Linked DNA regions of Marinagarivorans cellulosilyticus. The protein of the gene in region 2 interacts with the protein of the main gene of each other region in a pairwise test. Links are inferred from orthologs where the notes say so. Each region holds a gene or a part of one and is shown on either strand. Other genes may lie near its edges.

What was found. Proteins that work in one complex are often made in the same cells at the same time.
Region 1: the proteins of rlmN (region 2) and MARGE09_RS13310 interact in binary tests that used the Escherichia coli proteins (3 or more experiments, as listed by UniProt). The link is inferred for Marinagarivorans cellulosilyticus from one-to-one orthologs.

The regions. Positions count from the first base shown.
Region 1 is NZ_AP023086.1:3,318,181-3,321,969, reverse strand. What follows is about bases 1-2,939. They hold MARGE09_RS13310 (DEAD/DEAH box helicase), read left to right. Parts: upstream 1-778; coding sequence 779-2,101; downstream 2,102-2,939. Other genes in these bases: MARGE09_RS13305 (delta-class carbonic anhydrase), read right to left, coding at 2,394-2,939. Outside these bases: more of MARGE09_RS13305, read right to left, coding at 2,940-3,191; MARGE09_RS13300 (hypothetical protein), read left to right, coding at 3,450-3,789. UniProt on the Escherichia coli protein: DEAD-box RNA helicase involved in the assembly of the 50S ribosomal subunit at low temperature. Exhibits RNA-stimulated ATP hydrolysis and RNA unwinding activity. Acts before DeaD.
Region 2 is NZ_AP023086.1:2,985,162-2,992,424, forward strand. Bases 1-2,815 are described here. They hold rlmN (dual-specificity RNA methyltransferase RlmN), read left to right. Parts: upstream 1-735; coding sequence 736-1,896; downstream 1,897-2,815. Other genes in these bases: ndk (nucleoside-diphosphate kinase), read left to right, coding at 296-721; pilW (type IV pilus biogenesis/stability protein PilW), read left to right, coding at 1,928-2,689; MARGE09_RS11950 (RodZ domain-containing protein), read left to right, coding at 2,724-2,815. In the rest of the region: more of MARGE09_RS11950, read left to right, coding at 2,816-3,689; ispG (flavodoxin-dependent (E)-4-hydroxy-3-methylbut-2-enyl-diphosphate synthase), read left to right, coding at 3,716-4,828; hisS (histidine--tRNA ligase), read left to right, coding at 4,904-6,181; MARGE09_RS11965 (YfgM family protein), read left to right, coding at 6,267-7,028; outer membrane protein assembly factor BamB, read left to right, coding at 7,025-7,263.

The DNA.
Region 1 (3,789 bases), 330 kb from region 2 along the record:
ATCGCCAGTCGTAGCGGCGCTACCCTAAGCATTACATTTGCTTACATTTTTGTACTTGTCCTTAATGCTTGCACTAAATAATACTATGCCAAAGCCTACCCCATACTAGGCAGTAGGGCGAGCGCCAACAGATCGCTTTACAGACACAGGACACATAACTTTAGTGATTAAATGGTGCGGTTTAGCTAGCCCGCCACGTCTAATAAATCATAACAGCCGATGTGCAACTTTTTGGCACTAGCACCGTATAGCAATACAACAGTACACGTGAGCACGGCCAATCAGCAAACTAACGCGCGACACGTCAAGGAGTTACAAAGGAGCCGCCCATGGATGGGTTTAAAGCAGGATGCAATAAGGAAATATAGGAATACTTCGCTTGGAAGGCGAGCAATAGTGCAGGATGCATATAAAGGAGCCGACCAAATAGGAGGATCAAGGGTCACGTTCAACATAAGGCCATGTTGCGGCAATGGAGCTTGCCAAATTTCGCTATAGGAAGGATATAGCGAAGCAAGGAGAACCACCCAAGGATAGCTAGCAAGATGCTTAAGGCCGTCGCGCCCCCCGTTCTCGGTACACTCGAACTCGATGCTTCGAACTCGATATACTGCTTCGCGACGAAAGGTCAAACTTTTGCACCAAGGAAGGTGCCTATATTCATACTCACTAAGCCCCTAAATACACCAACTTGTTAACCCCAATTCTCCTTAACCCTGCCCGACAAGGCTATAATGCCCCCTTTCGCAGCTCTGCGACCCCAATTTAGGTAGTTATCGTGTCCAGTATTTTAGATTTACAACTTCACCCCCGCCTGCAAAAAGCCATCGATAAGCTGGGCTTCACCGAGGCCACCGAGGTACAAGCCCGCGCCATCCCAGCTGCACGAGAAGGCCGAGACCTCATGGTGTCAGCCAAAACAGGCGGCGGAAAAACCGCAGCCTTTTTACTCCCGATGCTAGAGCGTTTTTTAGCCGAAGACCGGCCGCGCTCGAGCACTCGCGGCCTAATTCTTCTCCCCACCCGCGAACTGGCACTACAAACCCAACAAGCTTTTCAAGATATGGCCGCTTTCACGCACCTAAAGTGCGGCCTTATCATGGGCGGCGAAGCCTATAAATACCAAGTGGCCAATATCCGTAAGAACCCTGAAGTCCTTATTGCCACGCCTGGGCGCTTGGTCGAACATATCGAAAAAGGCAACGTCGATTTCAGCGATCTAGAAGTTTTAGTCTTGGACGAGGCCGACCGCATGCTCGACATGGGCTTTGCCGAGGACATGCACACCATTGCCACCCGCTGCGCTACGAACCGGCAAACCCTACTTTTTTCTGCAACGCTGAAGCATCTTGGTATTAACGAAATCAGCAAGCAGCTTAAAGAGCCGCTTCGCCTTGAGATCGACAGCTTATCTCACGGGCATAGCAATATTGTGCAAGAGCGTATATTTGCCGACGATGACAAGCACAAAGCCAACATCATCGGCGAACTGATTAAAGAAGAGGAGCCAAAGCGGGTAATGATTTTTTGCAAAACCCGCGAGCAAGCAGAACGCTTGAGCCATGTGCTTAACTATAAAAAGTTCAAATCTGGCTACATACATGGCGAGCTAAGCCAAAGCTTGCGCAAGCAAATACTCAACCAATTTAAAGACGACAAGCTCCAAGTGGTTGTGGCTACCGATGTTGCAGCCCGCGGGCTAGATATCAAGCATGTTGACTTAGTCATTAACTTTACCGTAGCCCACTCTGGCGACGACCATGTCCACCGCATCGGCCGCACTGGCCGCTCCGATGCCAACGGCAAGGCTATAACCCTTGTTAGCGCACCTGACTATAACCTGATGTCCAGCATAGAGCGTTATTTGAAAATACGCCTAACCCCGCGCAAGATTAAAGGACTTGAAGGCACCTACAGCGGCCCCAAAAAAGTAAAGGCCTCGGGTAAGGCAGCCAGCACCAAAAAGCGCAAACCTGCGAGCAAAAGCAACCCAAGTAAAAAAGGCAGTAACAAAGGAGGCAAGGCTAAAGCAGCCCCAACCCGCCGCGAAGCTGTGAGCACATCCGGCGACGGCTCCACCCCACTAAGACGGAAAAAGTAAGTAGCTATTCAGCCATCTGCACAACTGAACGCTAATTGATCATTTTCTAGACCGCTCAAGCCACCCGTGGGCGCTATGCACGCGCTCTGGAAAGCGTGCTCCTGCGCTTTCTCCCCCTTACAATCCCTGTAAGGCCCGACGCGGGAGTGCCTAGAAAGCAATCATTCAGGCCCCCGAGTGAGCAGTAGTTTTTACGACTGAATAGTCACAAAAGGAAAAGGCGACTCTCGCGGGCCGCCTTTTTATTATTCGCTCACTATAGGTGGGTGGCACTACAACCCAGTCGGAAACGCTAAAACTCTGATAATAGCTTAGGGTTAGTCACTAGCTTGCGAACACCATGGGCATGATCTTCCTTAAAGATATTAGATTTACACCACTGCCCTACCGAGTTGATATCCAGCTTTGCACACTTGGGCCGCACACTCCAGGTCACCTGATAAGGCGAACACACCGCATCATTATACGAAGGTCCCGTAGTCGAGCCTAAAAATTCAACCGGCTTGCCGGTATTCTTTGGCAAGTTGCGCGCGCTTTGCAATTCATTAAAATTAAGCGCCGCGGAATCATTCACCAAAGTAAAGACTTGCGTCTCCACGCGTAAATCTGGGTTTGCGCACGACTCAGAAAAACACGCCCCCAATGTTGGCCCAGGCTTGATGTCGCAACTGGAGTACACCCAATGCACTTCTATTGTATCGCCCGGCACCAGATCACCATGCTCACCCGCACAAATTGAGCCTGCTGTTGGCGCTCGCTCCTTTTTACTTAATGTTTTACTGAGCTTACACTGATAACCCGAGTTATAACCGTCATGGCCGTCACCGGCGTAGATCGAAAATGCTTTAGCTTTATGCTCCGCATTTTCATGAAAATGGATGTTACATAAATTCATTTCTGATGCTTTGGGCGCGACAGTAAAAATAACTGAGTTCCGCCCCTTTGCGCTGTCAATATCGCGCGGAGTTTGCGGCCCAAACCCCTCACAAATATTACCTCTCTCATCATCGCTGGGCTGCGGGCTACTTCCAGCACTTGCAGGCAAAGACAGCAGCAAACCAGCCGCCACAACAAAACACGTTAACCTCATATCAAATCCTCTAAAAGCCTTAAACGTAAATCGACAATTAAATATAAAAACCAGAGCTTTATAACATGCCTATATAACATTACAAGTTATCACGTTAGGTACAGAAACTTAGGGCATATATTAGCCCTACCTAATGCCACGCCCTTTTAGTCAATACATTCCACTTGTCCGTTAAATACGCCGCATCCCGTTTTTTTACTGTCGTTTACGAATGATTGTCTATGCTTTAGATATTGCACAAATGAATGAGGGTTAACTATGAGTATTAGTGCCGACAAGGCTATTGTGAAGCGCGTAAAAGCGATGCTAAAAAGCGGTAAATACCTATACGAGGCGCTGGCGGAAGAAGGCATTAGCTCTAACCGCTGGTACCGCATTTGCAGCGCGCTGAATATTAGCGTGCCAGGGCCGCGCGGCAAAATCCCGACGACTTACACACCAGAGCGGGTCAAAATAGTCAAAAAGCGTATTAATAGCGGCGAGTTACTAAAGGATGTCGCAAAAGATATGGGCATGGACCCGCGCAACCTTGCCCGCTACTGCCGCAATAACGGCATTACGCTATTCACCAAAAAAGCACTGGCCGAGAATTACAAAA
Region 2 (7,263 bases):
TTACCTGTCGTAATTACTGGGCTTTCAGTGGATAGATGATTCAAGATTAACAGGCGGTTACCACACAAAGGTTAAGTTTTTATGACATTTTTGTGTTGGCGGGGCAGAAAATTGCTGATTGACAGTTGGGTTTTGTTTGTAATCGCCAGCAAAGGCTGAGTAAGGCTTGGTGTAATTCTCAGAATGCTACGCTTTGGTGCGTCCTAACTTAGCACTTTGCGCCAAAAACCCGTATAATTCCGCCATTTTTTAACTGTGCCGTCTTTCGCGCGGCGATATAGAAACGGAGTTATCCATGGCAGTAGAACGTACTTTATCCATCATTAAGCCTGATGCAGTCGCAGACAATGTTATAGGTAAGATATATACGCGGTTTGAAGATGCAGGCCTAAAAGTGGTTGCAGCAAAAATGATGCTTTTGTCGGAAGAGAAAGCTGGTGGTTTTTACGCCGAGCACAAAGAGCGCCCATTCTTTAGCGAGCTAGTCGAGTTCATGACTAGCGGTCCTGTGTTGGTTCAGGTTTTAGAGGGTGAGGGCGCTATTGCCCAGAATCGTGACATCATGGGCGCTACAAACCCTGCTGATGCAGCGCCGGGCACTATTCGTGCAGATTTTGCTAAGGAAGTTTCTCGCAATGCTGTGCACGGTAGTGATTCAGCCGCATCAGCTGCGCGTGAAATCAGTTATTTTTTCTCTGAAAGTGAAATCTTTAGCCGTTAAGGCAAGCAGGTTATATGTCTAGTTGTACTGTTGAGTCCGCGGTGGAATGCGTGAATTTACTTGGTCTGAGCGAGGCCAAGCTCGTTGCTTTCTTTGAGAGCATCGGGGAAAAGAAGTTTCGCGCAACCCAAGTTATGAAGTGGATTCATCAGTACGGCGTCACTGACTTTGATGAGATGACGAACATCAGTAAAGCGCTTCGTGAAAAATTGAAGCAAATTGCTGAAGTTAGACCGCCCGAGCTTATTAAGCAGTTAGATAGCATTGATGGTACGCGCAAATTCCTAATCAGCGTTAGCGGCAATAACGCTGTCGAAACGGTGTTTATACCCGATGGCGAGCGCGGTACTTTATGCGTGTCGTCGCAAGTGGGTTGCTCCCTAGACTGTAGCTTTTGCGCGACAGGCAAGCAGGGCTTTAACCGAGATTTAACCTGTGCCGAAATTATTGGGCAAGTTTGGATTGCGGCTAAATCGTTTGGTCAGCTGACGGAAAAAGGCCCTCGGAAAATTACAAATGTTGTGATGATGGGGATGGGGGAGCCGTTATTAAACTTCGACAATTCTGTCGATGCGATGAATTTAATGATGCACGACTTTTGCTACGGTTTGTCCAAGAGGCGAGTAACATTAAGTACCAGCGGCGTAGTGCCGATGCTGGATAAATTGGGTGAGCATACCGATGCATGTTTGGCGATTTCTTTGCATGCGCCTAACGATGCGTTACGCAATGAGCTGGTGCCCATCAACAAAAAATACCCTATAGCGACGTTGCTCGATTCGGCTGAGCGCTATATTACCGGCTTGCCTGATAATCGCCGTAAAATTACGATTGAATACACTTTAATTGATCATGTTAATGATCGGCCCGAGCACGCCCATGAGCTTGCTGAGCTGTTAAAGAATATCCCTGTCAAAATTAATTTAATTCCTTTTAACCCCTTTAATTTATCGAACTACAAGCGAGTGAGTAACAACGCGTTGCGTCGCTTCCAAACGATTCTAATTGAGGCCGGATATACCACCACGGTACGCACTACACGTGGTGACGATATCGATGCGGCTTGTGGGCAGCTAGCGGGTGAAGTCAATGATATTACCCGTAGAAGTGCTCGCTATGGTTTAACCGGTGTTGCATCGGAGGAAGTCGTGAATTTTGTGGGTGGGAATCCTTAATAAAATTAGATGCATGCGAGTAACAATAACGATGAAAGCAATAAGTTTAACTATTAGCATTCTACTGTTGTCCGGCTGTGTTTCCACTGGCGTAACTAAAACGTCCAAAGTGGATCCGGCAAAGGCTATGGATACTCGTATTGAGTTAGGGATGAAATACCTCGATGCTGGCAATCGTGATCAGGCGTTGCGGCAGTTTCTCGATGTATTGGAAGTTGATAAAAAAAATCCCCGTGGTTTGCAGGGGCTAGCCTTGGTGCACCAGCTTAATGGCGAGCCAGAGGCGGCCGAAGAAAACTTTCAAAAAAGCATTAAATATGCGAATAACAAAGAAATTTCTGCGTCCCGTTACACCTATGGTCTGTTTTTGTCTCGCCAAGGTCGCTATGAAGATGCATCGGTTCAATTTGAGGAGGTTGCTAAAGACCTCTCTTACCCTGAGCGCGCATACTCACTATATTTTGCTGGCCGCTGCGCGTTAGAATTGAACAATATCGTGCGAGCCAAAGCGGCATTTACGCATGCTTTAAATCTTCGCTCTTCCATGGCGCCGGCTGTTATTGAACTGGCGGATTTAGCTTTTAAAGATCAGGATTACTCAACCGCTAAGCGCTATCTCGACCGTTATAACAAATTGACAGAGCCTTCTGCACGAAGCTTATGGCTTGGAATCCGTATTGAGCGCATATTTGATAACCAAGACCGTGTATCTAGCCAAGCTCTAGCGTTAAAAAATATGTTCGGTTATTCAAAAGAATACCTTGAATACAAAGCCCTTATAGAGAGCCAATAATGTTTTTATTTACGACTGTAAAAGAGGCATTGTTGTGACCTTGACGCAAGCCAGCGGCCTTACGCCGGGGCAGCAACTTTCTGCCGCGCGAAAGCAACAGGGAAAGACGTTAGTTCAAATTGCCGAGGCGACTCGAATTTTTGAAACCCGTTTAGAGGCGATTGAGCGCGATGATTATTCTGCGGCTGGGACTGCCCCCGCTTTTGTTATTGGTTATGTGAAAACATACGCTAAGCAAGTAGGCCTTGATGGCAAGCCGTTAGTTACTGTTGTAGAGGCGTATTTCAAACAAAAGAAGCTTAGTGAGGAGCAAAATAACCCGGTAGTGGCGCCGCGTAAAAACGTTAACTGGCCGCCATGGGTGGCAACTGCTGTAGCGCTTATTATTTTTATTGGCTTGGGCCAATGGTTTTTTGCGCAGCAAAAAGAAAAAATGGCAGACGACGCTATTGTTGTGAATAACTCTGCCGAGCTTGCACCTTCGCTCAGTAGTGTAAAAGCTTTAGAGCAAAAAGTGCCTTTAACACAGCGCGATGAAAATTTAATGTCTCGCGACTTGGTGGCTTCAGTTGAAGAGAGTAAAGAGCAAGAACCCATCAAGGCTGCGTCTAGCTCGGTTGCGAGTTCGATGGCTATTGCGCCTGATGTAAACAGCGGTAGTCAAAACACTCCTGAAAACATCGTCAAGTCGGAAACTCCTGTAGCGCAATCGGCTAATGCTGAATCAGTATCACTTAAACTGCAGACAGAAGCGTCTTCGAGCGATGTATTAAAATTGGTGTTTACGGCTGATTGCTGGGTCGAGGTAGCTGATGCCAGTGGCCGTAAGCAAGTCGCTAAATTGGCTAAAGCTGGTGATGAAATTCAGCTGCTGGGTAAAGCGCCTTTTGATCTAAAATTGGGTGATGCCGCTGCGGCGACAGGCTTTGTTAATGGGCGCGCCCTAGACTTAACTGCTAGCCCCGGACGCCGTGTCTTACGGATTCAAGTTGGCCCTTAACGGGCCCGTTATTTAAAGAGTTAATTATGCATTGCGATTCCCCTATTGTCCGCCGTAAAACCCGGCAAATTATGGTAGGAAATGTACCTGTTGGTGGCGATGCCCCAATCAGTGTTCAAAGTATGACAAACACTGAAACTTGCGATGTTGCTGCAACGGTTGATCAAATTCAGCGTATTCAAGCGGCAGGGGCTGATATTGTTCGGGTTTCGGTGCCTAGCCTAGAGGCTGCGGATGCTTTTGGCGAAATCAAAAAGCAAGTCACTGTCCCATTAGTGGCGGACATTCATTTTGATTATCGCATCGCACTTAAGGTGGCCGATTTAGGGGTGGATTGCTTAAGAATAAACCCTGGTAATATTGGCCGTGAAAAGCGCATTCAGGCGGTGGTTGATAAAGCCCGCGACTTAAATATTCCAATTCGCATTGGTGTTAATGCGGGCTCATTGGAAAAAGATTTACAAAAAAAATATGGTGAGCCAACACCGCAAGCCTTGGTAGAGTCGGCGCTTAGGCATGTGAATATTCTTCATGAATTGAATTTTGAAAATTTTAAAGTAAGCGTTAAAGCCAGCGATGTTTTTATGGCCGTTGAAGCTTACCGTCTATTATCGAAAGAAATCGACCAACCTTTGCATTTAGGTATTACCGAAGCTGGTGGCTTACGCGCCGGTACGGTTAAGTCGTCGGTAGGTTTGGGCATGCTGTTAATGGATGGTATTGGCGATACTTTACGTGTGTCTTTAGCGGCAGATCCCGTCGAAGAAGTGAAGGTTGGGTGGGATATCCTTAAAAGCCTTAAGCTTCGAACTAAGGGCGTTAACTTTATTGCTTGCCCAAGTTGCTCTCGTCAAAACTTTGATGTGATTAAAACGGTTAATGATCTAGAAAACCGTTTAGAAGATATTACGACGCCGTTAGATGTAGCGATTATTGGTTGTGTTGTAAATGGCCCAGGAGAGGCCAAGGAAGCCGATTTAGGTTTAGCGGGCGGTACGCCAAGAAACTTAGTTTATAAAGATGGGGAGCCTAACTCCAAATTGGAAAATGCCAACTTGGTTGATGACCTAGAAGCTATGATTCGTAAAAAAGCTGCTGAAAAAGAGGCTTTAGAAGAGAATTTAATCGCAAAAGCGTAATCAAAAATTGATCAATATTTTCTTATCCGCTCGGCTAAGCTGAGCAGTGACAAGATAAGTTGTTAAGGTATATCTTTGAAAAAAATACAGTCTGTTAAGGGAATGAATGATTTATTGCCTGCTGATTCACCAGCTTGGCAGTACGTTGAAGCTACAGTTAGCGACGTGTTATCACGCTATGGTTTTAGCGAAATTCGATTTCCTATTGTCGAAAGTACCGACCTTTTTAAGCGTGGCATTGGTGAGGCTACAGATATCATCGAAAAAGAAATGTATACCTTCGATGATCGCAATGGCGATAGTCTAAGTATGCGTCCAGAAGGTACGGCAAGTTGCGTGCGTGCCTGTGAACAACACGGCTTGCTCTACAACCAGACTCAGCGTTTGTGGTACCAAGGCCCTATGTTTCGCTACGAGCGCCCGCAAAAGGGTCGGCTTCGTCAATTTCACCAAATAGGCATAGAAACCTTTGGTTTTGCAGGGCCAGACATCGAAGCAGAGCTGTTGATTTTAACGGCTAGGCTGTGGCGCGAGCTGGGGCTTGAACAGTCGGTTGTACTGCAGATTAATACTCTTGGAGCCAGCGATGCGCGTCAAAAATACCGCGACGATTTAGTTAAGTACCTTGAAGCCCGTAAGAATGAACTCGATGAAGATAGCCAGCGCCGTTTGACCACGAACCCGTTACGTATATTAGACAGCAAGGTTACTAGCACGCAGGATGTTTTAAATGGTGCGCCAGTGCTGCGTGATTATTTGTCACCAGAATCTATAGAGCACTTTGAAACACTAAAAACCTTGCTGGATGCAGCCGGAGTTGCTTATGAAGTCAACCCGCGCCTAGTCCGGGGCTTAGATTATTACAGCAATACGGTCTTTGAGTGGGTAACAACCTCATTAGGTGCACAAGGAACAGTTTGTGCCGGAGGCCGTTACGATACCTTGGTTGAGCAATTAGGCGGGCGGCCTACGCCGGCCTTTGGTTGCGCTATGGGGGTAGAGCGTTTAGTTTTACTTTTGGCGGAACTCAATGCCATGCCAGAGGGTCTTGATGGTCTTGTTGATATCTATGTGGCTGCGGTTGGTAATGTTCAAGCCAAAGCAATTGCACTTGCCGAGCAAGTGCGCGATGCTATGCCGTTTTTACGCGTCGTCGGTCATTGCGGTGGTGGCAGTTTTAAAAATCAACTTAAGCGTGCGGACAAAAGCGGGGCAATGTTGGCTTTGATTGTTGGTGAAAGCGAAGCGGCTGAAGGCTCCGTAACGATTAAGTATTTACGCCGCGATGAGCCCCAAAAGAATGTGCCAGATAGCGATATTATCGGTGAAATCCAAGCCTTGATGGATGTCTAAATCACGGTGACAACAACAAAAAGCCAGCATCGTCCTATATGGCCGAAGGTGGCGGAATAAGAAACAATAAAATTAGGAGAGTCTCGTGTCCGAGCATTTAACAGAAGAAGAGCAAATTGAAGCCTTTAAACGCTGGTGGAAAGAGAACGGTAAATTAACCGTATCGGCGGTTGTATTGGCCAGTGCGGGCTATTTCGGGTTTGGTGCATATCAATCTGCGCAGGAAAAAACTGACCAAGCCAATTCTGGCTTATACGACAAAGTCATTGCTGCGGCAACAGCCCAAGGTGATGCTGCGCTAAGCCCCAAGCAAAAGGCGGGTGTTGTTGGTGCCGCTGAAGCTGTATTAGCTGAAGATAATACGGGTTTATATGCTGATTTATCCCGTTTTCACTTGGCTAAAATGGCGGTAGATGCTGCAGAATACGAAAAAGCAGCCAGCTATCTAGATGCTGTAATTGCTAATAGCCAAACTCAATCTTCAGTTGAATTGGCTACACTGCGCTTAGCGCGAGTAAAAGCGGCTATGGGCAATACCGACGAAGCGCTTGCATTGCTAGCATCATCGCCATCTGATGCGTTCACCGCAGGTTACGCTGAAGCACGTGGTGATGTATTGGCTAGCTTAGGTCGTTTAGACGAAGCTTATACAGCGTTTGAATCTGCGGTTGCTGCATTGGAAGGGCAAGAGTCTAACGGCGGAATGCGAGCAAACATATTAAAGTTTAAAATGGATAACGCGCGTATTGCCACAGCTTCGCCGCTTGCCATTGGCACTAATCCCCATGCGGTTAATCCACATGCTGTAAACCCTCATGCCGCAACACCTGCTGAGGCTGCTGAATGAAGCCATTGGTTCGCTTTGGCTTAGTGGCTTTGGCGCTAAGTTTGTTTGTGGGTTGTACTGCAAAAGATGCTTCCTTGGTTCCTGCTGAGTTAGCCGTTTTTGAATCAACCGCCAGTATTTCCAGTCGCTGGCATGCTTCTCTAGATGGTAACGCGCGGACGATGGGGATAGGCCCGTTTAAATCTGGCCGCGTATACAGCCGTCCAATGTTTGGCGGCAGTAACTACCAACGTTT